DNA from 3 places in the Lysinibacillus sp. BNK-21 genome. Region 2 is predicted to be linked to each of the others. Evidence: riboswitches for the same ligand, from Rfam matches in the RefSeq annotation. Region 2 holds a riboswitch; each other region holds the start of a gene.

The links. A riboswitch is a leader RNA that binds a small molecule or an ion and turns the genes downstream of it on or off. The one in region 2 is predicted to bind lysine.
Positions count from the first base shown of each region.
Region 1: another riboswitch for lysine. It lies ahead of ACMGGO_RS05630 (aspartate kinase); the one in region 2 lies ahead of ACMGGO_RS11345 (transporter substrate-binding domain-containing protein).
Region 3: another riboswitch for lysine. It lies ahead of ACMGGO_RS21430 (amino acid permease); the one in region 2 lies ahead of ACMGGO_RS11345 (transporter substrate-binding domain-containing protein).

Region 1 covers NZ_JBLQTS010000001.1:1,121,777-1,131,857, reverse strand. Annotated here, with positions in the region: gene rph (ribonuclease PH) at 1-174, opposite strand, end outside; gene racE (glutamate racemase) at 307-1,104, opposite strand; gene ACMGGO_RS05665 (MarR family winged helix-turn-helix transcriptional regulator) at 1,115-1,567, opposite strand; gene ACMGGO_RS05660 (helix-turn-helix domain-containing protein) at 1,642-1,863, opposite strand; gene ACMGGO_RS05655 (acyl-CoA thioesterase) at 2,051-2,515, opposite strand; gene sdhB (succinate dehydrogenase iron-sulfur subunit) at 2,711-3,490, opposite strand; gene sdhA (succinate dehydrogenase flavoprotein subunit) at 3,496-5,250, opposite strand; gene ACMGGO_RS05640 (succinate dehydrogenase cytochrome b558 subunit) at 5,317-5,925, opposite strand; gene ACMGGO_RS05635 (YslB family protein) at 6,198-6,632, shown strand; gene ACMGGO_RS05630 (aspartate kinase) at 6,731-7,957, opposite strand; lysine riboswitch at 8,091-8,268, opposite strand; gene uvrC (excinuclease ABC subunit UvrC) at 8,376-10,081, opposite strand, start outside.
Region 2 covers NZ_JBLQTS010000001.1:2,236,819-2,246,899, forward strand. Annotated here, with positions in the region: gene ACMGGO_RS11340 (amino acid ABC transporter permease) at 8-733, opposite strand; gene ACMGGO_RS11345 (transporter substrate-binding domain-containing protein) at 904-1,761, opposite strand; lysine riboswitch at 1,881-2,067, opposite strand; gene odhB (2-oxoglutarate dehydrogenase complex dihydrolipoyllysine-residue succinyltransferase) at 2,408-3,670, opposite strand; gene ACMGGO_RS11355 (2-oxoglutarate dehydrogenase E1 component) at 3,761-6,586, opposite strand; gene ACMGGO_RS11360 (HAMP domain-containing sensor histidine kinase) at 6,819-8,204, opposite strand; gene ACMGGO_RS11365 (response regulator transcription factor) at 8,201-8,875, opposite strand; gene ACMGGO_RS11370 (diguanylate cyclase domain-containing protein) at 8,988-10,081, opposite strand, start outside.
Region 3 covers NZ_JBLQTS010000001.1:4,272,395-4,282,475, reverse strand. Annotated here, with positions in the region: rRNA gene ACMGGO_RS21540 (23S ribosomal RNA) at 1-2,838, shown strand, start outside; rRNA gene rrf (5S ribosomal RNA) at 2,906-3,021, shown strand; tRNA gene ACMGGO_RS21530 (tRNA-Val) at 3,033-3,108, shown strand; tRNA gene ACMGGO_RS21525 (tRNA-Asp) at 3,113-3,188, shown strand; tRNA gene ACMGGO_RS21520 (tRNA-Thr) at 3,197-3,272, shown strand; tRNA gene ACMGGO_RS21515 (tRNA-Tyr) at 3,280-3,363, shown strand; tRNA gene ACMGGO_RS21510 (tRNA-Trp) at 3,368-3,441, shown strand; tRNA gene ACMGGO_RS21505 (tRNA-His) at 3,490-3,565, shown strand; tRNA gene ACMGGO_RS21500 (tRNA-Gln) at 3,575-3,649, shown strand; tRNA gene ACMGGO_RS21495 (tRNA-Lys) at 3,663-3,735, shown strand; tRNA gene ACMGGO_RS21490 (tRNA-Arg) at 3,754-3,830, shown strand; tRNA gene ACMGGO_RS21485 (tRNA-Pro) at 3,846-3,922, shown strand; tRNA gene ACMGGO_RS21480 (tRNA-Ala) at 3,938-4,013, shown strand; tRNA gene ACMGGO_RS21475 (tRNA-Ser) at 4,027-4,119, shown strand; tRNA gene ACMGGO_RS21470 (tRNA-Phe) at 4,126-4,201, shown strand; tRNA gene ACMGGO_RS21465 (tRNA-Gly) at 4,207-4,280, shown strand; tRNA gene ACMGGO_RS21460 (tRNA-Ile) at 4,285-4,358, shown strand; tRNA gene ACMGGO_RS21455 (tRNA-Asn) at 4,365-4,441, shown strand; tRNA gene ACMGGO_RS21450 (tRNA-Glu) at 4,443-4,514, shown strand; gene ACMGGO_RS21445 (nitric oxide synthase oxygenase) at 5,085-6,131, shown strand; gene ACMGGO_RS21440 (hypothetical protein) at 6,183-6,713, shown strand; gene ACMGGO_RS21435 (CynX/NimT family MFS transporter) at 6,781-7,989, opposite strand; lysine riboswitch at 8,168-8,344, shown strand; gene ACMGGO_RS21430 (amino acid permease) at 8,426-9,889, shown strand; gene ACMGGO_RS21425 (response regulator transcription factor) at 10,040-10,081, shown strand, end outside.

The sequences.
Region 1 (10,081 bases), 1.1 Mb from region 2:
CCCTTTCCCTTGCCCACGTAGAAAACCAGGTACCTTGTCTTCAATCGTTGCGGTGCAAATTACTTTTGTATTGCCTACTTGAATTAATACGGAGCCTTCAGGGTGTAATAGATACTCACTATCTATTTTCACAGGTCGTAGCCCATCTGCATTTCTACCATCATATCTTGTCATATATTTCGTTCCTCCTAAAAACTTTCGCGCCCTCATCTTATCATAATTTGTGCCATCAAAAAAGTACTCGGTGGCTTATGTACAATGCTGAAAACGGCAAAAATCAGCCTAGCCTGTTGCTAAGCTGATTTTTTATTTTAATGTGATACGTTTTATGTCGAGAGTACCTTGCTCTAACCAATTCTCAGCAATCGAACGGAAAATTGGGACAGAACCAGTTGCAAAAAATCTATGAGCAGGCACCGCATTTGCATTTGCTAAAGTGCCATTATACGCTAACATTTCCTGTACATCCTTTGCTGTTTCCTCCGCAGAAGATAAAACATTCACATCTTCTCCGACAACAGCTTCAATTTGTTTTTGTAAAATAGGATAATGTGTACACCCTAAAATAACCGTATCAAATTGTCGATTTTTCAACGGCTTTAAGCCTTCTGCTATTAAATTATTTGCAAAGTCACCTTTATATTCGCCACTTTCTACAAGTGGTACGAATGTGGGACAAGCTAGTGGAATAATATGTGTTGACGTATTAAGTGACAATAAGGCTTCTTCATACGCCCCACTTTTAATTGTTCCTTCTGTTGCAAGCACAACGACTTCATGTCGCTTCGTTTTTTTTACAGCTGCACGTGCGCCAGCATTGATAACACCTAGTACTGGAAAAGGCATATTTCTTTGTAAACTTTCGAGTGCTACTGCAGTCGCTGTATTACAAGCTATAACGAGCATCTTAACATTCATTTTTTCGAGTGCTTTTGCCATTTGCCAAGTAAAATTCCGTACTTCCTGACGACTTCTTGGACCATACGGACACCTTGCTGTATCGCCAATATAATAAATCGTTTCGTTTGGCAATCGCTTCATGATTTCTTTTGCTACGGTTAAACCGCCTACTCCTGAGTCAATAACGCCTATCGGGGCATTCATACTTTCCGCCTCAATCCTGTTTCATGTGTACATGTAGTTTTTCTAAATAGCTTGATAATTGCGCGACTTCTTGTTCATTAAAACCAACAAGCATCTCTTGCAAATATTGCTGTCTTTTTTCAATAACTTCTTGAATGATACGTTCGCCCTTTTCGAGAAGATGAACGACAACGACACGGCGATCATTTTCATCACGCACACGCTTGACTAATTCATTTTTCTCCATTCGGTCCACTAAATCTGTTGTCGTGCTAAAAGCTAAATATAAACGGTTTGATAATTCGCCAATTGTAATATCACCAAGCTCTTCTAACCACTGTAATGCAACAAATTGTGGCGGCGTAATCGCATAATCGGAAACAATTTCTCTTCCCTTTTGTTTCACGATGGCCGCTATATAGCGTAATTCCTTTTCAACCGTTGCAACGGTTTCAGGTGAGTGCTTTGTTACTTCATCCGACATATAACTATTTCACTCCTAAAAATACGTTGAATAGTTCTATTTTGTCGTTTTTTTCACGAAATAGCAAGTGTCCATTAGTCTAATTTAAATTCTTCCAAGCGTAACAGCTCAATTAACGCCTGAGATCGATTCGTTACACCTAGCTTTTGAATTGTATTGGAAATGTGATTTCGCACTGTTTTTTCACTAATACCAAGCTGCTCTGCAATATCTCTCGTTGTTTTTTCAGCTAATAAAAGCGCAAATATTTCACGTTCTCGGTTTGTTAAAAGAGAACGATGATGAGAGCCATTCATTCAGTTACACCCTCCTCCCCCGCACGTATTGTAACTTATGTTAAGGGGCAGGAAGCGGTGACGGCTATTTGCATGATTATTCCATGTTTCCTTAAAAATTTCGAAAATTACATTGTTACATTCATAAATTTTACGTAAAAAGCAAAACCTACTATTTCAATAAATTCACATATACTTATATGTTGAACTAGTGAGGCAGAATGGCCAACTGAATGAATTTCGTTTTTTCTTCCTCTGAAATCGGCACACTTTTACCTGTACGAGGATCCATTTGTACAATTGTCCCACGACCAGTGAAACAGATTTCGTCCTTTTGATTTTTTGCTAGATAGTGAATGTCCATCGACGAATTCCCAACTTGCGCGATTTTTGTATAGATTCGTAGTACGTCATCAAAGAATACCTGCTTTACATAATCGCATTGTAAATCGGCTACAATAGGTATAGATTTCACATTCTCTTCTCCAACTGGGGGCATTAAAATTCCTAAATGTCTGAAGTAATCAATTCTTGCTTGCTCAAAATATGTAAAGCTAATCGTATTGTTCATATGACCATACATGTCTGTTTCTGAAAATCGCACTCGTACCTCGCTAAAAAATGAAAAACCTTTTTCCCACTCTTGAAAATTATCGATATAATTTGCCTTCATGATATACCATCCCCTGTCATGTAATTGCACGTCTTTTATCAATCAACGGCAAACAAAATGAATACATATTCATTATAAAAGAAAATGCTATATTATCATAGAAAAAATGTAAATAAACAACTTGATAAATTTCATTTCTATAACTATAAAAAACTCCCTTACACTTCGTGTAAGGGAGTTCAGCTTGTCCGTATATTAGTCTACGTAGTGGTCAGAACCGAAGAAGTTACGGAACATTTGCACTGTAGTTGCACGGTTTAATGAAGCGATGGATGTTGTTAAAGGAATACCTTTTGGACATGCAGCAACACAGTTTTGAGAGTTACCACAGTTTGCAAGGCCACCATCACCCATAATCGCATTTAAACGTTCATCTTTAATCATAGCACCAGTTGGGTGAGTGTTGAAAAGACGTACTTGTGATAATGGAGCTGGTCCGATGAATGAAGCTTTTTCAGACACGTTTGGACATGCTTCCATACATACACCACAAGTCATACATTTAGATAGTTCATAAGCCCATTGACGTTTACCTTCTGGCATACGTGGACCTTCACCTAAATCATACGTACCATCGATTGGTACCCATGCTTTAACTTTTTTAAGTGCGTTGAACATACGTTCACGGTCAACTTGTAGGTCACGAATAACAGGGAATGTTTTCATCGGCTCCAATTTAATCGGCTCTGTCAATTGGTCTACTAGTGTAGAACATGATTGACGTGGACGGCCATTGATCACCATTGAACATGCACCACAAACTTCTTCTAAACAGTTCATATCCCATGATACTGGTGATGTGTTTACACCATCTTCAGTAACAGGATTTTTTTGAATTTCCATTAAAATTGAAATTACGTTCATACCATGACGGTAAGGCACTTGGAATTTTTGCCAGTAGCTATTGCCGCCTTGTGTATCTTGACGTAAGATTTCCACTTTGACCATTCTTCCAGTATTAGCTGCGATTTGCATAACTTTTAGTCTCCTTTCGCAGAGTAGTCGCGTTTACGTGGTGGGATTAATGAAACGTCGACTTCTTGGTACGTGATGATTGGATTACCAGTAGCTGGGTCAAACTTCGCCATTGTTGTTTTTAAGAAGTTCTCATCATCACGGTTAGGGAAATCAGGTTTATAGTGTGCACCACGAGATTCATTACGTAATAGTGCACCTTTTGTCATTACTTTTGCAAGCACTAACATATTTTTAAGCTGACGTGTAAAGTGTGCGCCTTGATTGCTCCATTTTTGCGTATCATTGATGTTGATGTTGTTCCAACGCTCAGTAAGCTCATCAAGTTTTTTCAATGTATCTTCAAGCTGATCATTGTAACGTACTACAGTCATTGTAGCAGTCATCATTTCACCAAGCTCTTTATGCAGTAAGTAAGCGTTTTCTGTGCCTTCCATTTTCATGATAGCATCCCATTTCGCTTGTTCCTCTTTTACACGAGCATCGTAAATCTCTTGTGGAAGATCTTCAGCATGCTTTTTAAGGTGTTTTACATAGTCTACTGCGTTTGGTCCTGCAACCATACCACCGTAGATAGCAGATAATAATGAGTTTGCACCAAGACGGTTTGCACCATGTTGAGAGTAATCACATTCACCTGCTGCAAATAGACCAGGAATTTCAGTCATTTGATTGTAGTCAACCCATAATCCACCCATTGAATAGTGAACTGCTGGGAAAATTTTCATTGGTAATTTACGTGGGTCATCCCCTACGAATTTTTCGTAGATTTCGATGATACCACCAAGTTTAACGTCCAATTCATGTGGATCTTTATGTGAAAGATCTAGGTATACCATGTTTTCGCCATTGATACCAAGTTTTTGGTTTACACAAACGTCGAAAATTTCACGTGTCGCAATATCACGTGGTACTAAGTTACCATAAGCTGGGTATTTCTCTTCTAGGAAGTACCAAGGTTTACCGTCTTTATAAGTCCAAATACGACCACCTTCACCACGAGCTGATTCTGACATTAGACGGTTTTTGTCATCTCCAGGAATCGCTGTTGGGTGAATTTGAATGAATTCACCATTCGCATATGAAGCACCTTGTTGATAAACGATAGAAGCAGCAGAACCTGTGTTAATAACAGAGTTTGTTGTTTTACCGAAGATAATACCAGGGCCACCAGTCGCCATAATAACAGCGTCTGCACGGAATGATTTAATTTCTTCTGTACGCATATCTTGCGCTACGATACCACGACAAACGCCGTCTTCATCGATAATAACACCAAGGAATTCCCAGTGTTCATATTTATTTACTAAACCAGCTACTTCATGAGAACGAACTTGCTCATCTAGCGCATATAGTAATTGTTGACCTGTTGTTGCACCAGAGAAAGCTGTACGGTGCATTAAAGTACCACCAAAACGACGGAAATCTAAAAGTCCTTCTGGTGTACGGTTGAACATAACACCCATACGGTCCATTAAGTGGATAATGCCAGGTGCTGCATCACACATACCTTTAACTGGTGGTTGGTTCGCTAGGAAGTCCCCACCATAAACTGTATCATCAAAGTGGATCCATGGAGAATCCCCTTCACCTTTAGTATTTACCGCACCATTAATTCCGCCTTGCGCACAAACAGAGTGTGAGCGTTTTACAGGAACTAATGAGAATAAATCAACTTCAGTACCAACTTCAGCTGCTTTAATCGTTGCCATCAGACCGGCAAGACCACCGCCGACAACAATTATTTTGCTTTTCGCCATGATTATTTCTCACTCCTCTTAAAAAATTGCAATGATTGCATGTGCTCTATCGTAGCTTCTATTGAATTATACGAAAGCTAAAATAGCAGCCACACCAACTACACTTAGAATTACGAAAAGAATGTTTGTTACGTAAGTAGCGATCTTTTGAGACTGAGGAGATTGTGTAATACCCCAGCTTACTAGGAATGCCCATAAACCGTTAGATAAGTGGAAAGTTGCTGATAAAATACCAACAATGTAGAATCCAAGCATGAATGGATTAGCAACAATATTCGCCATCATGTCGTAATCAACGTGTGTGCCAAGTGCTTTTTGAATACGAGTTTGGAAAATATGCCATGCAATAAATATCACTAAGAATACACCAGTAAAACGTTGTAAAGAGAACATCCAGTTACGGTACGTGCTGAAACGTCCTGTGTTTGGTGTAGCAGTGAATGCAATGTAGACACCATAGAATGCGTGGAACATTAATGGAATATAGATGACAATCCATTCAACTAGGATAAGGAATGGAATCTTTTCCATTACTGCGGTAGCATCGTTGTAACTTTCTGCCCCGCCTGTTGCTGTAAAGTTAATGAACAGGTGCATCGTTAAAAACAGACCTACTGGAATGATCCCAAGTAGAGAATGTAAGCGACGCCATAAAAACTCTCGATCTTTCGACAAGACTGTTACCCCCCTTAGTACTTAAAATAGCACAACAAAAGAAGTCATCATTTTGTAAATGATACTTCATTGACTGTGTATTTCATCATGGTACAATATTATGACATGTTTATTGTACTCTCAAGAGCTACGAGCGTCAAGGCAACTCGGAGTTTTTCATAGAGCTTATTAAAGAACTAATCTAGTACATGATGCGTCGTTTTTTCTCGAAAAATCTATCATTACTTTATTACCGTTAAATTTTAAGAAAATTCTAAGAAAGAAGGATAACAATGTTAAACACTCCATCTCCTACAATCTCATCATTTGGCTATGAGATCATTCGTGATCATATTCTATCTTCTATACTCGGTAAACATGAAGATGACGTCCTTTATTGGGCAGGTAAAGAGCTTGCTCGCAAGTTCCCATGTAAAAGTCAAGATGAACTTATCGCATTTTTCGCAGATGCCTGCTGGGGTACATTAGAACTCATAAAGGAATCAAAAGATGGACGTATTTTCCATTTGACAAATGACCCTGAAATTCTTCAAATAAAGCAGCGTAGCTTTAAACTTGAAGCAGGATTTATAGCAGAGCAAATTCAACTAGCTAAAGGCTACCTGACAGAATGCTATAATGAAAAACGGGAAAAGCAACAATACGTCATGTTTACAGTCAAATGGGACGTTAAAGAACGTATTATGAATACCATTCCCTCAGAATAATTAAAAAGGATTGTTTCCCATTAAAGAATGGGATGACAATCCTTCTTTTTTCTTCCTTTTATTTCGGTCAATTACATAAAATGCTGTTTCTTCTATTATTATATGTAAAGTGCTTGCTCTAAATTAAACTCATCATGGAGAGCATTAGCTGCTTGGATCATATCATCCTGTGGTACAACAACGGACACTTTTATTTCAGAAGTACTAACCATTTTTACAGGGATATTTTCACGACGTAACCGATCAAACATACGAGCAGCAACGCCTGGATTGGAAGCCATGCCTGAACCAATAATAGAAACTTTTGCTAGTCCAATTTCGAAGTCAGCAAAACTAAATCCAAGTGATAATTTACTATCCTCTAAAACACGTAATGCTTCCGCAAATTCCTCTTTTAAAATGGAAAACGATACAGTTGGCTTCAACCCATCAATAATGGCTTGGACAATAATATCTACATTAATACGGTTCTCTGCAAGAACCGTAAATATATCTGCTAATGAAGCATTGGAAAAAGCATCATACCCTACTGTTAAACGAATAATATCTGATTCAAATGCAACACCACGAACGACTAAATTTTTTTCCATTTCCACTTCCTCCTTCAATAAAGTGCCTACTGATTCTATTAAACTTGAACGTATAATAACAGGCATTTGAAATTTCTTCGCTAACTCCACCGCACGAGGATGTATGATATGAGACCCTAAATTCGATAATTCCAACATTTCATCATAGGAAATTTCTTGAAGCTTTTGGGCATTGGGAACATATCGTGGATCTGCTGTATAAACACCATCCACATTTGTATACATATCTACTCTCTCCGCTTCCAATGCTATGGCAAGTGCAACAGCAGCTGTTTCAGCTCCACCTTTTCCAAGCGTGGTGATATTGTGCACTTCGTCAATCCCTTGTTCTCCAGCAATAACCACAATTTGTCCCTGTGCAAAATGTTCTTCCATACGACTAATATCTATATAGTCGATACGAGCATGTCGATACATACCATCCGTATGTATACCAGCTTGCCATCCAGTTAGAGACACAGCCTCATAGCCTGCTTCCTGCAAAGCGATGGTAAATAAAGCACTAGATAATTGAGAGCCAGTTGACAAAACTGCATCTAATTCTCTTTTCGACACATCGTCAGTTAGTTGGTGTACCATCATTTTCATCTCTTTCGCAGTGTGTCCCATTGCTGCAACGACCACTACTACATCCAATCCTTTGTCCTTTTCAGCAATCGCTTTCCTAGCAGCCTCTTGGATTTGTTCAGTAGAAGCTAATGCAGCTCCTCCAAACTTCATCACGATTTTAGCCATTTCTTTCGTTCTCCCTTCCAGTTCATGTATTTCACCAAATTATGGGGGGTAAAACCGTTTCTAGAAAACTAAAAGGCAGCCTCCACATAACGTGAAAGCTGCCTATAACATGTACAATAATCGTAACTTGCGCATGTGTGATAGCTCTCCGAAACGTTTAGAATCGACAGTCTTACATTTCTTAAATGCAAAACCAGTACAGCAATGGAACAACAATACTGTACTTCGGCAAGCTCCCCTTTCACACAATATCTCTGGACTTGTCCATCCTCCATCGTGTTACTCTTGAATCTTGCACCTCTATCATCACTTTAAAGTGAATGTATTCAATTCATTAAGCCTTAGCGTAAACAAACTAGTCACGCAGTTGGCTCTCCATAACATTGAAAACAATGTTATTTATAACCATAGCACATGCCTATTCCTTTGACAATGATTGTTGCTGAAAATAGCTAAAAATTTGGCTTGCTAAATTAGCGGGCATCCCAGCCTCCTGTAATGCTAGCTCGCTCGCCTCTCGAATTTTTTTGACTGAACCGAAATGTTTAAGCAGCTGTTGCTTTCGTTTTGGTCCTACCCCTTCAATATGATCTAATACAGATTGAATGGCATGCTTCTCATGCTGTTGACGCAAGAAGGTAATAGCAAAGCGATGGACTTCGTCTTGAATTCGTTGTAATAAATAAAAGCCATCACTTGTACGTTTTAAGCTAATCACTTCTGGTGGATCACCAAACAAGAGCTGAGATGTATTATGCTTATCATCCTTGGCTAAACCAGCAATCGGTATAACAAGACCAAGCTCATCTTCTAGTACTTCACGGGCTACTTCCATTTGTCCCTTACCACCATCAATTAAGACTAAATCTGGTAATGGTAGTCCTTCCTTTAAAACACGTATATAGCGACGACGTATAACCTCCTGCATTGCACCGTAATCATCATGCTTGGCTGCTGTACGCGTTTTATATTTTCGGTACTCCTTTTTCGCAGGCTTCCCATCAATGAAAACAACCATAGCAGATACTGCATCCGTTCCATGCATATGACTATTATCAAAAGCTTCAATTCGTAAAGGTGTACTAATGCCCATTGCTTCACCAAGTGCCTCACAAGCACCAATCGTACGTTCTTCCTGACGCTCTATTAGCTGGAATTTAGCTGCCACAGCAATTTCAGCATTTTTGGTAGCTAATTCAACCAATTCCTTCTTTTGACCTCTTTTCGGTGTGAGCACTTTAATTTCTAATAATTCTGTTAAGATAGCTGCATCAATGGCTTGTGGAATAAAAATTTCTTTTGGCTTAATATGCTCTGGCTTTTCATAAAAGCGCCCAACAAATGTTAAAAATTCTTCCTCTGCATCTTGATAGATGGGAAAAATTGAGACATCGCGCTCAATCAGCTTTCCTTGACGCACAAAGAAAACCTGAACACACATCCATCCTTTTTCAACAGCATAGCCAAATACATCTCGATTTGTAGTATCACTTGAAACTATTTTTTGTTTCTGCATAACCGTATCAATATGGGCAATTTGGTCTCGGAATTCCTTCGCTCGCTCAAATTCTAGGTTTTCTGCAGCTGCTAGCATTTTAACTTCAAGCTCTTTTTTGACTGCCTCCACACCACCATTTAGAAACTTCGTCATATCCTCAATCATTTCTTGATAAACCTGACCATCAATTTCCTTCACACAAGGTGCTAAGCATTGACCCATGTGATAGTACAAGCAAACCTTGGAAGGTAATTGTACACATTTGCGCAGCGGATACAATCGATCCAATAGCTTTTTCGTTTCACTTGCTGCATAGGCATTCGGATAAGGACCAAAATATTTTGCCTTATCCTTTTTTACCTTCCGTGTCGTAATCAGACGAGGATGTTTTTCATTCGTAATTTTTAAATATGGATAGGTCTTATCATCCGTTAACATGACATTATATTTTGGATCATGTAATTTGATGAGATTCAGCTCTAAAATAAGTGCTTCAATATTTGATGACGTTACAATATACTCAAAATCTTCTATTTCACCTACAAGCCTTTGCGTTTTCCCTTCATGTGTTCCAGTAAAATAAGAACGTACACGGTTTTTTAGAACTTTTGCTTTACCGACATAAA
Region 2 (10,081 bases):
CGTCCCCCTATACGGCTTCTTTTTGTTCTTTTTGATAGGCATCAGGACCATCTAGACGTTTTTCAACATACAGAAGGATGCGAGATGCGGTAAATGTCATGATGAAATAAAGAACACATGCAACGAAGAATGATTCGAAATAACGGAAGTTGTTACCCGAAATTGATTTTGTTTGGAAGAATAATTCCGTTACTCCAATGACATTTAATACGGCTGTATCTTTAATATTCATGATTAATTGGTTACCTGTCGCTGGTAAAACATTACGCGCTACTTGTGGTAAGACAACATGAAGCATAATTTGGAAGTGATTCATGCCAATTGCTGATGCTGCCTCGTATTGACCATTATCAATGGATACAATACCGCCACGAACAATTTCTGCCATATATGCCCCAGTATTGAGGGAAACGACTAAAATACCTGCTGTAATAAAGTGCATATCGATACCGAATGCGATATCTAATCCGTAGTAGACAACCATAGCTTGTACAATCATTGGTGTACCACGGAAAAATTCAACATAGCATGTTAGTATAAAATTAATGAGCTTTAAGCTATAAAATTTCACACCTTTTTTACGAACTGGAATCGTATGCATAATTCCGATGAAAAATCCGATAAATGCACCAATAATTGTACTAATACTCGAAATCAGTAACGTATAATACGCACCTCGTAAAAACATTTGCCAGTTGTTTTCAATAATTGAAAGTATCCATTCAAGACTCATGATGTTCCTCCTAACAATGTCATCTTGCTCGCTTATTTCTTTTGTGTCCTAGCTCTTTCTACTATTCTATGATTTGTCACGCTAGGACATTATCATTATGTAGAGAGGTTCTCATTTTGATAATGATGAAATGATCATGCACGGACTAATTGCTAGTCCGTGCCATGTCATTATTGTGCTGCGGGTTGTTGAGAAATAGCTTCTTCCATAATCGCTTGACGATCATCTTCTGAAATGCCTTTTAGGATTTCATTGATTTTTTCACGATTTGCGTCATCTTTACGTAAGCCTACAGCAATTGAAGTATTTGATAGGTCTGTATCAAAGCCTTCTTCAAATGCTACATATGTGAATTTATCGTTGGCAGCAGAAGCGGAAATGCCCTCTGGACGTTCAGCTACATAGCCATCAATTTTACCTGCTTCTAACGCCACACGCATTGCTGGGAAGCTCTCCATTGCTGTTTGCTTTTCTACGCCTTTAATTTGATCGATAACTGTGTAGTTTGATGTATTTAATTGTGATGTAATTTTAGCACCTGAGAAGTCTTGAATCGATTTTGCGCCTTCATATTTGCTACCTTTTTTAATAACCATAACAAAATCAGAAGTATAATAGTTTTCTGTAAAATCAATTGTTTTCTTGCGTTCTTCTGTTGGTGACATACCTGCAATAATTGCATCAATTTTGTTTGATTGTAGCGCTGGAACTAAACCGTCCCACTCCATTTTAACAATGACTAACTCTTTGCCTAGACCTTCAGCGATTTTCTTTGCCATTTGTACATCATAGCCACCTGCATACTCTGCATTATCCGCAATTTTCACTGCGCCATTTGCATCGTCTTGCTGTGTCCAGTTGAACGGTGGGTAGCCAGCCTCCATTCCAATTCGGAATTCACCGCCACCTTCTTCTTTGTCAGTTCCAGCATCACTTGAACCGCCCTCTTTTTTGTCACTTGTGCCACATGCAGCTAGCACAATTGCCGTCATGATAGAGATCATTACTAACAACCATTTTCTTTTCATGAAAAACTCCCCTTTTCTGTAAAAAAATAAGACAACTGTACTAAAAAAGACCTAAGTTTATTGAACTTAGGTCTTACCTTTTATGACAGTTGCCCAAATCCTCACTATAATTTCCATGTTTCCGAGATAGCACAACCTAGTAAATCTGGAAATCCATTTACTAGGACAGTCCTGCACTTATTCACTGCAGACCCAGTATAAAAGTACGAGCTCCTTTTATACTTCGGCGATATTTCCTTCTTCATTGCGTCTTCGCTTGCTTTTACTCAACAATGAACTAATAAATACCGCGCCTCTACCTCACTGGTAACAATTCGTGAGGTTTGTTTATTTAATTGATATTTAGATACTACTATAAAACTAATATGTTCGTCAAGACGATTTTAACATTTTTCTGACTAATGACAATATTAGGATATTGTGCGTTCTGCTTCCACTTTAAATCGTTGAACTTTTGTTGATATTTCTGAAAATTACAACAAATATTTATTATAGAGTATGTTCTACATGTGAGAAAAGTTGCGTTTTTTTCTTTCTTTGCTCCTCTAAACGATGTACCATTCGTACTCTTTCAAGCATAGAATCGGTCAATACCTTTCGTCATACAAAAAACCCTGCTGAACATTGTTCGCAGGGTTTAATGGAATTATGAATTTAATAATAAATCTTCAGGATTTTCGATTAATTCTTTAACTGTTTTTAAGAATCCTACAGAATCTTTACCATCGATGATACGGTGATCGTATGAAAGTGCTACATACATCATTGGACGGATTTGAACTTCACCATTTACTGCAACTGGACGGTTTACAATTGAGTGCATACCTAAAATACCAGCTTGCGTACCGTTCATAATTGGTGTTGACATTAATGAACCGAATACACCACCATTTGTGATTGTGAATGATCCACCAGCCATGTCATTTAAGCCTAATTTTTTATCACGAGCTTTTGTCGCTAAGTTAGCAATATCTTTTTCGATTTCTGCAAAGTTTTTGCTATTTGCATCGCGTACAACTGGTACGACTAAACCTTCTTCAGTCGATACAGCAATACCGATATCAAAGAAGTTATTTAAATGAATTTCATCGCCAGAGATTTGAGCGTTTACGTATGGGTATTTTTTCAGTGCTGCAACAACAGCTTTAGTGAAGAATGACATGAAACCAAGTTTGATGTCGTTTGCTTTTACAAACTCTTCTTGTTTACGTTTACGAAGTGCCATGATGTTTGTCATGTCAATTTCGTTGAATGTTGTTAACATTGCTGTTGATTGTTTAACTTCTAATAAACGTTTTGCAATTGTTTGGCGACGACGGCTCATTTTTTCAATTGTTACACGGTCAGAATTAGCTGCTGGTGTGAATACTACTGGGCCACCTGAAGTTGCTACGGATGTAGGTGCTGCTGCTGGTGCTACAGCTGGTGCTGTACCATGAGCTGCTACATCTTGTACACGTACACGTCCTTGTGGATCTACTGGAGATACCGCTGCAAGGTCAATACCTTTTTCACGTGCAAGACGACGTGCTGCTGGAGATGCAACTACACGCTCACCAGAAGTTTCTTCTACTGCTGGAGCTGCTGCAACTGGTGCAGGTGCTGCTTGTGGCGCTGCTGGTGCAGGTGCTGCCTCAGTTGGTGCTGCCGCTGCTGGAGCTGCTGCTGCGCCTTCGCCTGCTTCTACTACTGCGATAACTTGACCAACTAGTACAGTATCGCCTTCTTCAGCTAAAATTTGTGTTAATACACCTGCTTCTTCAGAAATGATCTCAGCGTTTACTTTATCTGTTTCAAGTTCAACGATGAATTCACCTTTTTCAACGCGATCGCCCACTTTTTTTACCCACTGTGCGATACTACCTTCTGTAATCGATTCTGCTAATTCAGGGACTTTAATTTCAGCCACTTTCATTTCCTCCTTTGATTAACGTGCATGACGCACATAGAAGGGCTACTGCTTAAGGGCAAGTAGCCCGGTTTCAAAAATTGATATATGTTATTTAACCTTTACTGGCTCAGCAACCGCTTCTTCAATAAGAGCTGCTTGTGCTGCTTTATGAGAATCTGCATCCCCTTCAGAAGTTGAGCTCATTGCAGGACGGCCTACATAGCGAAGTTTTTTACCTTCTGAAAGTTCATATAATGTTTCTAATGCATAATTCCATGAGCCTTGGTTTTTAGGTTCTTCTTGTACCCAAACAATCTCTTTTGCATTAGGATACTTAGCAATGATACCAGCTACTTGCTCTTTTGGGAATGGGTAAAGTTGTTCTACACGAATAATGTGTAGGTGATCGAAGCCTTCGCCGTCTTTCACGCGCTCTGCTAAGTCGATCATCACTTTACCTGTACCTAAAACGATACGCTCTACAGCTTCTGGTTTAGCCCCTAAGCCTGGTTGTTCAATCACTTCTTGGAATGAACCATTTGCTAATTGCTCAGCATTCGCCGCAGCTAATGGGTGACGTAATAATGATTTTGGTGATACGACTACAAGTGGACGTACCCCTTCTGTACCTAATAATGCTGCTTGACGGCGTAATAAGTGGTAGTAGTTTCCTGCATTTGAACAGTTCGCTACAAACCAGTTATTTTCAGCTGACATTTGTAAATAGCGTTCCATACGGCTTGAAGAGTGCTCTGGACCTTGACCTTCATAACCATGAGGTAAAAGGATAACTAGACCAGATTTTTGACCCCATTTTGAGCGTGCCCCTGAAATAAAGTTATCAAACATCACTTGTGCCATATTCGCAAAGTCACCGAATTGTGCTTCCCATACTGTTAGTACATGGCTATTTTCTAGGTTGTAACCATACTCAAAGCCTACCACCCCAGCTTCAGTCAGTGGAGAGTTGTGTACTGTAAAGGATGCGTTCGCACCAGAAATATGGTGTAGTGGTGTGAAGACATTGCCATTGTTTTTATCATGCAGTACTAAGTGACGTTGAGAGAATGTACCACGTTGTGCATCTTGACCTGTAAAGCGTACTGGTGTTCCATCTTGAATAATCGTTGCATACGCTAAAGTTTCAGCATGACCCCAGTCAACTTTTGCAGACGCATAAGCATCACGGCGTTTTTCTAAGATTTTACCAAGCTTTTTCTGTGGTTCGAAGTTTTCTTCAAACACTAAAAGCTCTTCATTGATTTTTTCTAAACGTTCCGCACCTACTGCTGTATCAATTTGTGGGAACTCTACTTTTAATTCTTCTGGCATTTCTAAATGATGATGATCATCTTTTTCTGCCATTTCTTTGACGTGGTCATAGGCTGCTTGCATTTCTGCATAGATAGCTGTATCTAGTGCAGCTACATCATCAGCAGTTACAAGACCTTCTGCCACTAATTGTGCACCATATAATGCACGCACTGTTTCATGTTTAGACACTAATTTGTATGTTTCTGGGTTTGTCACTGTTGGGTCATCTGTTTCATTATGACCATGGCGACGGTAACCTACTAAGTCCACAATAATGTCTTTGCCAAATGTTTGACGGTAGTTTGCCGCAAAACGTCCAACTTGCACTACTGCCTCTGGGCTATCTGCGTTGACATGGATTACTGGTACTTCATAGCCTTTTGCAGGGTCAGAAGAATACACAGAAGAACGAGAATCATAATGTTCTGTTGTGAATCCAATCATATTGTTTGCGATAATATGGATTGTTCCACCTGTTGTAAAGCCTTCTGTTTTAGCGAAGTTTAACACTTCTGTTACAATCCCTTGACCTGGGAATGCAGCATCACCGTGTACAAGAATGCCTAAGCCCTTTGTACGGTCAAAAATAGGTTGCCCTGGTTTAGATGTATCATCTTGTGTTGCACGAGTAGCACCAAGTACTACTGGATTGCCCACTTCTAAGTGAGATGGGTTGTAAGCCAATTTCACATTCATACCGGATTCACGGTTGTAAGAAGCACCCATGTGGTATTTCACATCACCTGTCCAACCTTTTGTAATTTCAAGGCGGCCATGCTCTGGCATAAATAAATCATTGGAAACATGTGCAAAATCAGAGAACATCATGTCATAAGGTTTATTTAAAATGTGTGTTAAAACGTTTAAGCGACCACGGTGTGCCATACCAATACGTACGTTTTCCACATTTTTTGCTTCTGCCGTTTTAATAATTTCATCAAATAGAACGATTTGCGTATCTAAGCCCTCACCAGAGAAACGCTTTTGTCCTACAAAAGTTTTATGAATAAATTTCTCGAAATTTTCAACGCGAGTTAAACGATCTAATAAGGCTTTCTTCTCATCCGCAGATAATGCTTGTTTGAATGAGCCTGATTCGATTTGCGCTTGAATCCAATCACGTTCTTCAGTAGCTACTACGTGACCATATTCAAATGCTACTTTATCTGTATAAATAGCTTTTAAATAGTCGATTGCATCCTTACCATTTTTCACGTTTGCTGGCACATCTTTGAAGAAGATTGCTGCAGGAATTTCAGCTAAATCTGCAGCGCTTAAGTTGAACGCGCTTTCTTCAATTTGAGCTGTTTGTAGTTCACGGTTTTTCAGAGGATAGATATCTGCTGCTAAATGACCGCGTGAACGAATTGCATCTGCTAGTTTTACAGCGGCTAACACTTTTTTGTAATCGCCAGCAGGAGCCGCTGCTGTATGACTAGCTACAGCTACTTCACCTTCTACTACTACTGGTGCACCAAATTGTTGGAATAAAGAAACTAACTCCGGTTCTACTTCTTCAGGAGACTGTAAGAATAAGTCGTATTGCTCCATCACATATCCTAGGTTAGGACCAGAGAAAGCTGACCATGGAGAACTTACAGTTGTAACGTTGTTCGACATGAAAAATGACCTCCAAATTTTGCCTTTCGGCAGTTCCATTAATTAAATTGCAATTAATTATATAATATTTAGCCGTTCTTTAAAAGAATGTTTCTCACTACTTTTCCATATTTTAAAGAACGTTTTTTCCATCTCAATCTTACTACTCTTCACAAAAAATACAACTCTTTTTAGCAAATTAAGCAATTTTTTTCGCAAAGGATAGAATAATGAAATAAAGCGTGTATTTTTCTTAATATTTTAGCGGGATTTTCAGCGAGAAAACGGTTCCAATATTAACCTCACTCTTGACTTCTACTGTGGCATTGTATTTTTCAAGTAACATCTTCGAAATACTAAGCCCTAAGCCTGTTCCACCAATTTGGCGATTTCTTGCTTCATCCACTCGATAAAAACGATCAAAGATAAACGGAATATTGTCTTGTGCTATTCCTATACCATTATCAGTAATTTCTAAACATGCATAATTTCCAGCAACAGAAATAGAAATTTGTATCTCAGGAATTTTTTCACAATAACGAATGGCATTCTCTATTATATTACGAACGATTTGACTTAGTGCATTTTCGGTGATAAATAACGGACCAATTTCACCATGTTTCGACAGCGATATTCGCGCTTGTGGATGAACAAGCTTTACCTCATCCATCACTGCTTCGATGACCACTAATGCATTGGCCTCACTTGTTTCATCTTTTTCCTCACGCCGTGCAAGTTCTAATAATTCCTCAATCATTTTGCGCATACGAGCAATTTCTGTTAAGGAGGTATCAATGGATTCCTCTAATATGGCAGGATCATGTTTGCCCCATCTTTTTAAAAGAGAAAGATGCCCTTCAATTGCTTGAATCGGTGTACGCAGCTCATGAGAAGCATCGGCGACAAATTGCTGCTGCTGGGTAAATGAGATTTGCAGCTCGTTCATCATGGCATTATACATCTTCAGTAAATCACCAATTTCGTCATGTGATGTATAGGTTAGCTGTATAGGCTCCTTAAATCCTTGATCCATCACAGTTTTCATGGATGCACGCAATTCGTGTAGTGGCTTCATTAAATAGTTCGCTAGATAATAGCCAATAGAGCCAGATAACACTAAGGCTCCTAACCCTGCAATCAGCATGGCTGTCAAAAGATAATGCATGAGAGATTGAAAACTAGTTAACGGATGAATCACCTGAATATAGCCTTGGAAAAAGCCCATCCGAATCGGTTCATTGATGACCAGCACATCCTGCTTATCAATGGTCATCTCAAAAATTTCCTGCAACGAATTAAGTGGTGCAGCAGCAGAGGTATCATTGATTCGTAAAATATCCACCCCATCAGCATTAAATATTCGGACCGTCTCATCACGATCCGCAATCGATTTGAGCAAGCCTGTATTTTGCTGAATTTGCTGAATGGTAATTGTAGGACCTTGGGACTCTAAAAAAGAGATGATATCCTTACTTGTCCGATTGACCTTACTCTCCTCATCATTTAATAACCATGTATGCAGAGAAAGATAGACGACTACACAAATTATCGTAAAGCTAATAAAGATGACACTGCTTGAGGTCAGCATCCATTTTTTTTGCAGGGACTGCTGACGTAAATAATTTCTTAACTTATTCATTCTCGCATCACATACCCAACACCGCGAACGGTTTCAATATAATCATTCATCGCCCCAGGGAGCTTTGTACGTAAATGTCTGATATAAACATCTACCACGTTGGTCTCGATATCCGTATCATAGCCCCAAACGGATGTTAAAATATGCTCTCGTGTACATACTCTATTTTTGTGCTCAATTAATAGTTTCAATAAGTCATATTCTGTCTTTGTTAGATCAAGTTTATTCCCCTGAACGAAAACTTCATAGGCAGCTACATCTATTTCAATATCCCGTAGGCATAAAGATTCACTGCTTGTCTGCTCTGGCGTGACACGACGTAAAATCGTCCGTATCCTAGCCAGCAGCTCTTCAATCGCAAAAGGTTTGACGATATAGTCATCAGCCCCTGCATCGAGTCCTGCTACACGATCCATCACAGCATCTCGTGCCGTTAATAAAAGGATCGGTACTTGTGATTGTGTTCGGATGCGACGGCAAATCTCAATCCCATTAATACTTGGTAACATCACATCCAGTAAAAGTACATCAAAATTTTCCGATGTTGCCAAAGCCAATCCTTCTCGACCATCAAAGGCAGTTTTTACTTCATAGCCTTCGTGTTGTAATTCAAGTTCGACAAAGCGAGCGATATGCTTTTCATCTTCTACCAACAATATCTTCTTAGGCATCATATCACCTTCTATTCCAAAATAACGATGTAGGATTTTTATCCCTATACTGTTATAGCATAACATCAAATAAAAAGTCTGTCTCACAAGGAAAACCTTGTGGACAGACTTTTTAATGTATATCTGAAATGGAGAGGTTGTTTTTCCCCGACTCTTTTGATTTATATAATGCTTGGTCAGCTAAATCCATTAGCTCATCCAATGTTCGAGCATGGTCTGGGTAATAGGCAATGCCAATTGAAGCAGTTGGTGTAAAAAGATGGTCCTCTATCATCCAGCCTTCTGCTAATTCATCACGAATCCGTCGAATAATATGCATAATTTGATGATGTCTTTTTTCCTGATCTCTTGTTAAGCCAGTTAAGATGACAATAAATTCATCGCCACCTATTCGAATAACCATATCATGGCTTCGAACTGTTTTGTTCAAGGAACTGCCGAATCGCTGAATAAACGCATCGCCCGTCTCATGGCCAAAGCGATCATTTACTTCTTTAAAATCATCACCATCTATATAGAGCATCGCCACACAGGTTTGATTTTCATTTGCTTCTGCTAGGATTTTAGGAAACTCCTTTTCTAAAAAACGCCGATTAGGTAGCTGTGTTAAAGCGTCGTGATAGGCTAAATACAGCAAATCATTTTCCCTTTCTTTGCGATGTGTAATTTCACGAGACACCATCATAATTTGAGAAACTTTTTCACGTTCAGGGTCGTGCACAACCGTGACATTTCCTTCTGTCCATATTGGTGTTCCATCTTTCGCCTTCAGTAAAAGTTCAAACTGTGAATCTGTTTGCCCTGTATAATTATTCAAGAATGTTTGCCATTCGCCTTTACTTTCTCGATCAATAATGTCACTGTAAAACTGTCCTTGTAGCTCTACATTTTCATAACCTAAATAAATACCATAGGACGGGGAAGCATAAATAATAATGCCATCCTCATTTGTAATCACAATTAAATCATTTGTATTTTCTGTGATGAGTCTGAAAGTACGTTCAATATTTTTTAATTCTGTGAACATTCTTTTCTTATCCGTAATATCATAGTTAATGGTTAAAATTTGTTCGATTTGACCAAACTCATCTTTTAATGGAACAATGGTAGTTTCTACCCAGTAATCGGCATGATATTTCGTTCGATAACAAAGTTCTCCACGCCACATTCCCATCGTGTCCAGCTTATCTTCAATTATTTGAAAAA
Region 3 (10,081 bases), 2.0 Mb from region 2:
AGTGAGCTTTGATCCGGAGATTTCCGAATGGGGGAACCCACTACGTTTAATCGCGTAGTATCTTGACGTGAATACATAGCGTCTTGAAGGCAGACCCAGGGAACTGAAACATCTAAGTACCTGGAGGAAGAGAAAGAAAAATCGATTCCCTGAGTAGCGGCGAGCGAAACGGGAAGAGCCCAAACCAAGAGGCTTGCCTCTTGGGGTTGTAGGACACTCTATACGGAGTTACAAAAGAGCGAGTTAGATGAAGCGACTTGGAAAGGTCCGCCAGAGCAGGTAAAAGCCCTGTAGTCGAAAGTTCGTTCTCTCCTGAGTGGATCCTGAGTACGGCGGAACACGTGAAATTCCGTCGGAATCCGGGAGGACCATCTCCCAAGGCTAAATACTACCTAGTGACCGATAGTGAACCAGTACCGTGAGGGAAAGGTGAAAAGCACCCCGGAAGGGGAGTGAAAGAGATCCTGAAACCGTGTGCCTACAAGTAGTTAGAGCCCGTTAATGGGTGATAGCGTGCCTTTTGTAGAATGAACCGGCGAGTTACGATTACGTGCAAGGTTAAGCTTTAGAAGGCGGAGCCGCAGCGAAAGCGAGTCTGAATAGGGCGAAGTAGTACGTGGTCGTAGACCCGAAACCAGGTGATCTACCCATGTCCAGGGTGAAGGTGAGGTAACACTTACTGGAGGCCCGAACCCACGCACGTTGAAAAGTGCGGGGATGAGGTGTGGGTAGCGGAGAAATTCCAATCGAACTTGGAGATAGCTGGTTCTCTCCGAAATAGCTTTAGGGCTAGCCTCGTGATGAGAATACTGGAGGTAGAGCACTGTTTGGACTAGGGGGCCATCCCGGTTTACCGAATTCAGACAAACTCCGAATGCCAGATATTTATACACGGGAGTCAGACTGCGAGTGATAAGATCCGTAGTCAAAAGGGAAACAGCCCAGACCACCAGCTAAGGTCCCAAAGTAATCGTTAAGTGGAAAAGGATGTGGCGTTGCACAGACAACCAGGATGTTGGCTTAGAAGCAGCCATCATTTAAAGAGTGCGTAATAGCTCACTGGTCGAGTGACGCTGCGCCGAAAATGTATCGGGGCTAAACGATTCACCGAAGCTGTGGATTGACATCTACGATGTCAGTGGTAGGAGAGCGTTCTAAGTGCGTTGAAGTCAGATCGGAAGGACTGGTGGAGCGCTTAGAAGTGAGAATGCCGGTATGAGTAGCGAAAGACGGGTGAGAATCCCGTCCACCGTATGACTAAGGTTTCCTGAGGAAGGCTCGTCCGCTCAGGGTTAGTCGGGACCTAAGCCGAGGCCGATAGGCGTAGGCGATGGACAACAGGTTGATATTCCTGTACCACCTCCTCACCGTTTGAGAAATGGGGGGACGCAGTAGGATAGGGTAAGCGCGCCGTTGGTTGTGCGCGTCCAAGCAGTAAGGCGTGTGTGTAGGCAAATCCGCACACTGTAACGTTGAGCTGTGATGGCGAGTCCGTATGGACGAAGTTCCTGATTTCACACTGCCAAGAAAAGCCTCTATCGAGGTGAGAGGTGCCCGTACCGCAAACCGACACAGGTAGTCGAGGAGAGAATCCTAAGGTGTGCGAGAGAACTCTCGTTAAGGAACTCGGCAAAATGACCCCGTAACTTCGGGAGAAGGGGTGCTCTTGAGCGTGCAAGCGCATGAGAGCCGCAGTGAATAGGCCCAGGCGACTGTTTAGCAAAAACACAGGTCTCTGCAAAACCGTAAGGTGACGTATAGGGGCTGACGCCTGCCCGGTGCTGGAAGGTTAAGAGGAGTGGTTAGCGCAAGCGAAGCTGCGAATTGAAGCCCCAGTAAACGGCGGCCGTAACTATAACGGTCCTAAGGTAGCGAAATTCCTTGTCGGGTAAGTTCCGACCCGCACGAAAGGCGTAACGATCTGGGCACTGTCTCAACGAGAGACTCGGTGAAATTATAGTACCTGTGAAGATGCAGGTTACCCGCGACAGGACGGAAAGACCCCGTGGAGCTTTACTGTAGCCTGATATTGAATTTTGGTACAACTTGTACAGGATAGGTAGGAGCCAGAGATCTCGGAGCGCCAGCTTCGAAGGAGGCGTCGGTGGGATACTACCCTGGTTGTATTGAAATTCTAACCCATGCCCCTTAGCGGGGCAGGAGACAGTGTCAGGCGGACAGTTTGACTGGGGCGGTCGCCTCCTAAAAGGTAACGGAGGCGCCCAAAGGTTCCCTCAGAATGGTTGGAAATCATTCGTAGAGTGTAAAGGCACAAGGGAGCTTGACTGCGAGACCTACAAGTCGAGCAGGGTCGAAAGACGGGCTTAGTGATCCGGTGGTTCCGCATGGAAGGGCCATCGCTCAACGGATAAAAGCTACCCCGGGGATAACAGGCTTATCTCCCCCAAGAGTCCACATCGACGGGGAGGTTTGGCACCTCGATGTCGGCTCATCGCATCCTGGGGCTGTAGTCGGTCCCAAGGGTTGGGCTGTTCGCCCATTAAAGCGGTACGCGAGCTGGGTTCAGAACGTCGTGAGACAGTTCGGTCCCTATCCGTCGTGGGCGTAGGAAATTTGAGAGGAGCTGTCCTTAGTACGAGAGGACCGGGATGGACACACCGCTGGTGTACCAGTTGTCTTGCCAAAGGCATCGCTGGGTAGCTATGTGTGGACGGGATAAGTGCTGAAAGCATCTAAGCATGAAGCCCCCCTCAAGATGAGATTTCCCATTACGCAAGTAAGTAAGATCCCTCAAAGACGATGAGGTAGATAGGTTCGAGGTGGAAGTGTGGTGACACATGGAGCTGACGAATACTAATCGATCGAGGACTTAACCAAAAAAGTTTGAAACTTTCAATGTATCGTTTATCTAGTTTTGAAAGAATAAGTCTTTCAGCTGAATAAGTGAAGTGATGATGGCAAAGAGGTCACACCCGTTCCCATACCGAACACGGAAGTTAAGCTCTTTAGCGCCGATGGTAGTTGGGGGCTTCCCCCTGTGAGAGTAGGACGTCGCTTCGCTTATTTTTTGTGGAGGATTAGCTCAGCTGGGAGAGCACCTGCCTTACAAGCAGGGGGTCGGCGGTTCGAGCCCGTCATCCTCCACCATTTTGGTCCCGTGGTGTAGCGGTTAACATGCCTGCCTGTCACGCAGGAGATCGCCGGTTCGATCCCGGTCGGGACCGCCATTATTATTGCCGGTGTAGCTCAGTTGGTAGAGCAACTGACTTGTAATCAGTAGGTCGTGGGTTCGACTCCTATCGCCGGCACCATTCCCTTGGAGGGGTAGCGAAGTGGCTAAACGCGGCGGACTGTAAATCCGCTCCTTAGGGTTCGGCGGTTCGAATCCGTCCCCCTCCACCATTTTAGGGGCATAGTTCAACGGTAGAATAGAGGTCTCCAAAACCTTTGGTGTGGGTTCGATTCCTACTGCCCCTGCCAGGTATTGAGGTACTCGTTCATAATACAGCTAATATAATCTATATAGTGGCGATTGTGGCGAAGTGGTTAACGCATCGGATTGTGGTTCCGACATTCGTGGGTTCGATTCCCATCAGTCGCCCCATTTTAAAATTGGGGTATAGCCAAGCGGTAAGGCAACGGATTTTGATTCCGTCATGCCTAGGTTCGAATCCTAGTACCCCAGCCATTTTTAATTTCACGAGCCATTAGCTCAGTTGGTAGAGCATCTGACTTTTAATCAGAGGGTCGAAGGTTCGAGTCCTTCATGGCTCATCATTTTTTAATTAACATGCGCCCGTAGCTCAATTGGATAGAGCGTCTGACTACGGATCAGAAGGTTATGGGTTCGACTCCTGTCGGGCGCGCCAATAAAATCATGTTTACGGAATGTAGCTCAGCTTGGTAGAGCACTTGGTTTGGGACCAAGGGGTCGTAGGTTCGAATCCTGTCATTCCGACCATCTTTCATGATAAATGGGGCCTTAGCTCAGCTGGGAGAGCGCCTGCCTTGCACGCAGGAGGTCAGCGGTTCGATCCCGCTAGGCTCCACCATTGTAATATTTTTGGAGGTATACCCAAGTCTGGCTGAAGGGATCGGTCTTGAAAACCGACAGGCGGGTAACACCGCGCGGGGGTTCGAATCCCTCTACCTCCTCCATTTTTCGGGTCAGTAGCTCAGTTGGTAGAGCATTAGATTGAAGCTCTAAGTGTCGGCGGTTCGATTCCGTCCTGACCCACCATTATTGCGGGTGTAGTTTAATGGTAAAACCTCAGCCTTCCAAGCTGATGTCGTGAGTTCGATTCTCATCACCCGCTCCAAAATGGGCCTATAGCTCAGCTGGTTAGAGCGCACGCCTGATAAGCGTGAGGTCGATGGTTCGAGTCCATTTAGGCCCATATTATTCCGAAGTAGCTCAGTTGGTAGTAGCACCTGACTGTTAATCAGGTTGTCGCAGGTTCGAGTCCTGCCTTCGGAGCCACGGCCCGTTGGTCAAGTGGTTAAGACACCGCCCTTTCACGGCGGTAACACGGGTTCGAATCCCGTACGGGTCATCAAGCATGTAGCACAGATGTGTGTTACATGCTTTTTTCTATTCTCCTGTTCTTTAAACGATAAAAGATAATGCAATAGCAGAAAAAGGCCTATTTGCAAGGTGAGGGACTGAATTTAATTCCCCTAGCATCTTACTATGGGCTCCTATAAGCCGTTTCACTTACCACGTACACTTCCATGGTCAATACTTTTGTGAAGGCTGCTTGACTTCTCTAGTATAGCGATACAGGCGAAATCCTGGCCAGAGAATTTGTGAAACTGGTTCTGCTCTATGCGAAAGCGAAGCAACAGCAGCAAGTAAGTAGCCCAGAACGTATAGCTTTTTCACCATTTACAAAAATTCTATTGATTTCTTTGTTCTACACCCCCCTGAAAAAGGCTACATGACTACTGTAGCCTTTTTATAATAATTAATATCTTTCTCCCTTACATTCTCTTACGAAAGAGAGTCTATAGAGTAAATATGAACAAACTATTTCATATATAAAATATGTATGTTTTTTCAATTACTATTTTCATGGTGCTTGTTGTTTTGTTCCTCTAATATGAGGATAAGTGGAGGAATCGATATGAATATACAGGAGATACAGCAATTTTTAAGTCTATATCAGACAGAACAAAATGAATCAGAACTTTGGTTAAAGAATAGATTACAGGCAGTTAAGGATGCAGGTGAATATCACCCAACAACAGAGGAGCTAGTTTTTGGCGCACGTGTGGCATGGCGAAATAGCAATAAGTGTATTGGACGTCTATTTTGGCAGTCACTGCATGTGGTAGATGCACGTGATGTTTTAGATGAAAAGGCTATTTTTCAAAAATTACTAGAACATATTGATTATGCGACAAATCATGGGAAAATCCGTCCAACTATAACAGTGTTTGCTTCAGATAGAGTACGGATTTGGAATCATCAACTAATTCGTTATGCAGGCTATGAAACAGATGCAGGCATTATTGGAGATTCACAGTCCGTTAAATTTACAAAAGTGTGTGAGTCGTTAGGATGGAGAGGTAAAGGAACTGATTTTGATGTACTACCACTCGTTATACAGGTGGATAATCGTGCTCCTCAAATGTTTGTAATTCCTGAAGAAAATATAGTAGAGGTCTCAATCCGTCATCCAGAGTCAAATGATATGGAAAAATTAGGAATGAAGTGGTATGCCGTACCTATTATTTCGAGTATGCGTTTTCAAATGGCTGGAATTGATTTTCAAGCAGCTCCATTTAACGGCTGGTATATGGGAACAGAGATTGGTGCACGAAATTTAGCAGATCATGATCGTTATAATATGTTACCTGCAATTGCAGAGATTTTTAATCTTGATACAACCAAACATGCGTCTCTTTGGCGTGATCGTGCTTTAGTAGAACTTAATATTGCTGTTCTTCACTCATTTAAAGAAGATGGTGTGAGCATTGTTGATCATCATACAGCAGCTCAGCAGTTTAAATTGTTTGAGGAGGCAGAAAAATCAACAGGAAGAGAAGTTACAGGCAACTGGACATGGTTAATCCCACCACTTTCCCCTGCCACAACTCATATATTCCATAAACCCTATGTAAATATTTATCATACACCAAATTATTTTTACCAAAAACCATGCTATTAGTGTAAAGGAATTGTTTACTTTCAATACTTTTGATGAGAGAGGGCGCTTACTATGTTAAATCAGCAAATTCCCAATATCCCATGGAGACAATTGACGACACCTTATGGTAGAGGTACAGCCATTCCTAAGCTGATAGAACAGGAGCAATACACACAACTAGCTGAATTAATTGAACATCAAGGTACACTGTGGCAGGTGACACCATGGGTTTTGCTTGTCCTGCTAAAAAAGCTTACTAGTAAAAAATTAGAGGTTGTCTCCTTACAAGAGGTACAGTTATATTTAGCTGTGGCACATGCTATTACCAAGGATTATCTCGAGCCAGTCAATACTGTTAAAAATATGCAGGAGCTATTAGACGTCAACTATTTGTGGATAGAAAATGAGGATAATGATGAGCAGGAGTGGGAGAAAGAAACGCCAAAGGGCTATGAGGAGCAAGCTTTTGTAGGCTATTACTATTATAGTTATATGCTTTTACAAGAGGCTGTTCCTATTTTTTCTACTATAACAGCTCGTAATAATGAAGCATCAGAATGCCTTGCTGAATTGCTAACATTACTCCAGCAACCCGACAATTAAGTAATGTGTAAACACTATATAGAAATAGAGCAGATGGAGGAATCTAATCCACCTGCTTTATTTAATTTTAATGCACATATTCATCCTTAGAGGCTCTCATTGAGCAAAAGAAGAGTAACATTGCTACAACGACAAAGAGCCATCCCGCAATATTCCAGCCGCCAAATAAATCATGCAAGTAGCCAAAAAGAATAGGACCAATTGCGGCAAATAAATAACCCAAAGATTGTGCAAAGCCTGATAAATCTGCTGCTTCAAATGCAGTACGAGTACGGAGAGTGAAGAACATCATTGCTAGGGCAAATGAAGAACCACCTGCTAACCCTAGAAGAACCATCCACAGTACCCCAAGACTTGTCCATTCCATGACAACCCCAACAAAGCCTACTAAATAGAAGGATGTAAACATCAATACAAGTGGGCGTTGAGAAGTCATTTTACCAGCAATAATAGGCACTGCTAAGGCCATTGGTACTTGTGAGAATTGCATGATTGAAAACATCCAGCCAGCTTTATCAGGTGCTAAACCTTGAGCAATATAGATCTCAGGTATCCAAGCTGCTGTTGTGTAGAATAATAAAGACTGTAAACCCATTGCCCCTGTGACAGCCCAAGTAACAGGTGATTTCCATAAAGGTGTACTGGTCTTCTTAGATGTAGTAACTGGTTCTGGTTTATTTGATTTTAGTTGAGGTATCCAAATTAAGATTGTAATTAGAACGAGTATGAGTGCAATGGAAAGTGCACCTTGCCAGCCTAACGATGAATTAGCTATCGGATAGCTAATACCAGCACCAAGGCCAGCAGTAAAATTCATGGACATGGTGAAAAAGGCCATTAATAAACCCACATGATAGGGAAATTTCAACTTCAATAATCCTGGAATTAGTACATTTCCAAAAGAAATGGCTACGCCAATTAACACAGTACCCAATAGAAGTAATTCTGTAGTACCAAGTGAACGTAGGACAATTCCTAAAGCCAAGAGAAAAGTTGATAAAAATAATGTTAGCTCAAGCCCTAGTTTGCGTGCTACAACGGGTGCAAATGGAGATATAACAGCAAAAGCCAGCAATGGTATCGTTGTTAGAAAGCCTGCCAATACATTAGATATTCCAAGATCTTCACGGATAAAGGATATAATTGGGCCAACAACAGTTAGTGGCATTCGTAATGTAGAGGCTATAAAGATAACTCCAAAGACTAAAAGTAAGGTTGTTCCTTTCCAGCTAATTTTTTTACTTGGAAAACTAGTGGAATGATCATTTGTAGTCAAAATAAAATCCCCCCTAATAATAACCATTCTAATTGAACTACTATAACACTTTATCACACTATTAAAAATAGTAGAAGATTCATAAAATACAGAACATTTATGGTTGTATTGAAATGTCTATGGTCTTATGTTAGTATAATAAACATCATAAATTTAATAATTATATGCCTCATGTTTGTATTGAGGTAGAGGTCGCGATATTTATAAGTATGCTAATTGAAATGACAAGCATTGATGAAATTAGTTGAAAGGAAATATTGCCGAAGTGTGAGGGGACTTGAAAACCTCATGCTGGGGCTGTCTCCGAAAGGAACAGAACTGTCACGTTTGCACAACGTGTTGAGCTATCATGTAGGAAAACTGAGGATTAACGTAGCCATCACAGTGTATATGTGATGGCATTTTTTTGCCTCATAAATAGGAAGGAAGCTATATCGTGAGTGAAATAAAAGTAAATCAGCTCGGACATAAAGCGCCGAAGCTGAAAAAAGAATTAAAAAGCCGTCATATTACAATGATTTCTTTAGGCGGTACAATTGGTACGGGGCTATTTTTAGCCAGTGGAGGTGCAATTGCTCAGGCAGGGCCTGGAGGAGCATTGCTTGCCTATGCTTTAATCGGTATTATGGTGTATTTTTTAATGACAAGCTTAGGGGAAATGGCTGCCTATATGCCATCCTCAGGTTCATTTAGTACGTATGCAACCAAATTTGTAGATCCTGCTTTGGGCTTTGCATTAGGCTGGAACTACTGGTATAACTGGGCAATCACCATTGCTGCCGAAATTGCTGCTGTGTCATTAATTATGAAATATTGGTTCCCAGATAGCTCATCAGCACTTTGGACAGTATTATTTATTGCTGTTGTATTGACATTTAATTTACTATCCGTAAAAAGTTATGGTGAAAGTGAATATTGGTTTGCCATGATTAAAGTAGCAACGGTTATTGTTTTTATTATCATTAGCTTACTAATGATTTTTGGTATTTTAGGTGGGCAGGCTCCTGTAGGTTTCACTAATTTCTTTGTTAGTGATGGGCCATTCCATGGTGGCTTCCTTGCTACATTTGGTATTTTCCTAGCTGCAGGATTTTCATTCCAAGGGACAGAATTACTAGGAATTACAGCTGGTGAAACAGATGATCCTGGTAAAAATATTCCGAAGGCTGTTAAATCTGTATTTTGGCGTATTCTTTTGTTCTATATTTTAGCGATTGGTGCAATTGGGATGTTAATTCCATTTACAGACGAACGTTTATTATCAGAAGATATCGCAGTATCACCGTTTACACTAGTGTTTGACCGCCTAGGTATTGCCTTTGCTGCTTCATTAATGAATGCCATTATTTTAACGGCTATGCTGTCAGCAGGAAATTCAGGACTATATGCATCTTCTCGTATGTTATGGCAATTAGCAGTGGATGGACATGCACCTAAATTTTTTGCAAAGCTAAGTCGTAGAGGTATTCCGATTTATGCACTTATGGCAACATTAGCTGTAGGCTGCTTAGCATTTTTGGCATCCTTCTTTGGCGATGGAGTGGTTTATATCTGGCTATTAAATGCTTCTGGAATGTCTGGCTTTATTGCATGGCTAGGGATTGCGTTTAGTCATTATCGTTTCCGCCGAGCGTTTGATGCACAAGGCTTAGATCCAAAGTTATTACCTTATAAAGCCAAATTATATCCGTTTGGACCATTATTTGCTTTTACAGTTTGTATGATCGTAGTCATTGGACAAAATTACTCAGCCTTTACAGGCGATAAGATTGATTGGTACGGTATCCTTGTTTCGTATATTGGGATTCCATTATTTTTAGCATTATGGTTTGGCTATAAATTAAAGCACAAAACAAAAATGCTTCCACTTGAAGATTGTGATTTAAAAGTTGAAGATTAAATAATAGAGCTGTTCTATAAACCAAAGAGTGATGGTTTATGGAGCAGCTCTTTTTTCAACACTCATAAACAAATCTCTAATGATACATCATAAATATGGTAATGTAATATACATATGGAAATTGGGTTTTGATAGGAGAGGTGCATCAAAGTGCAAAAGCATATTTTACTTGTAGAAGACGATGAAGCCATT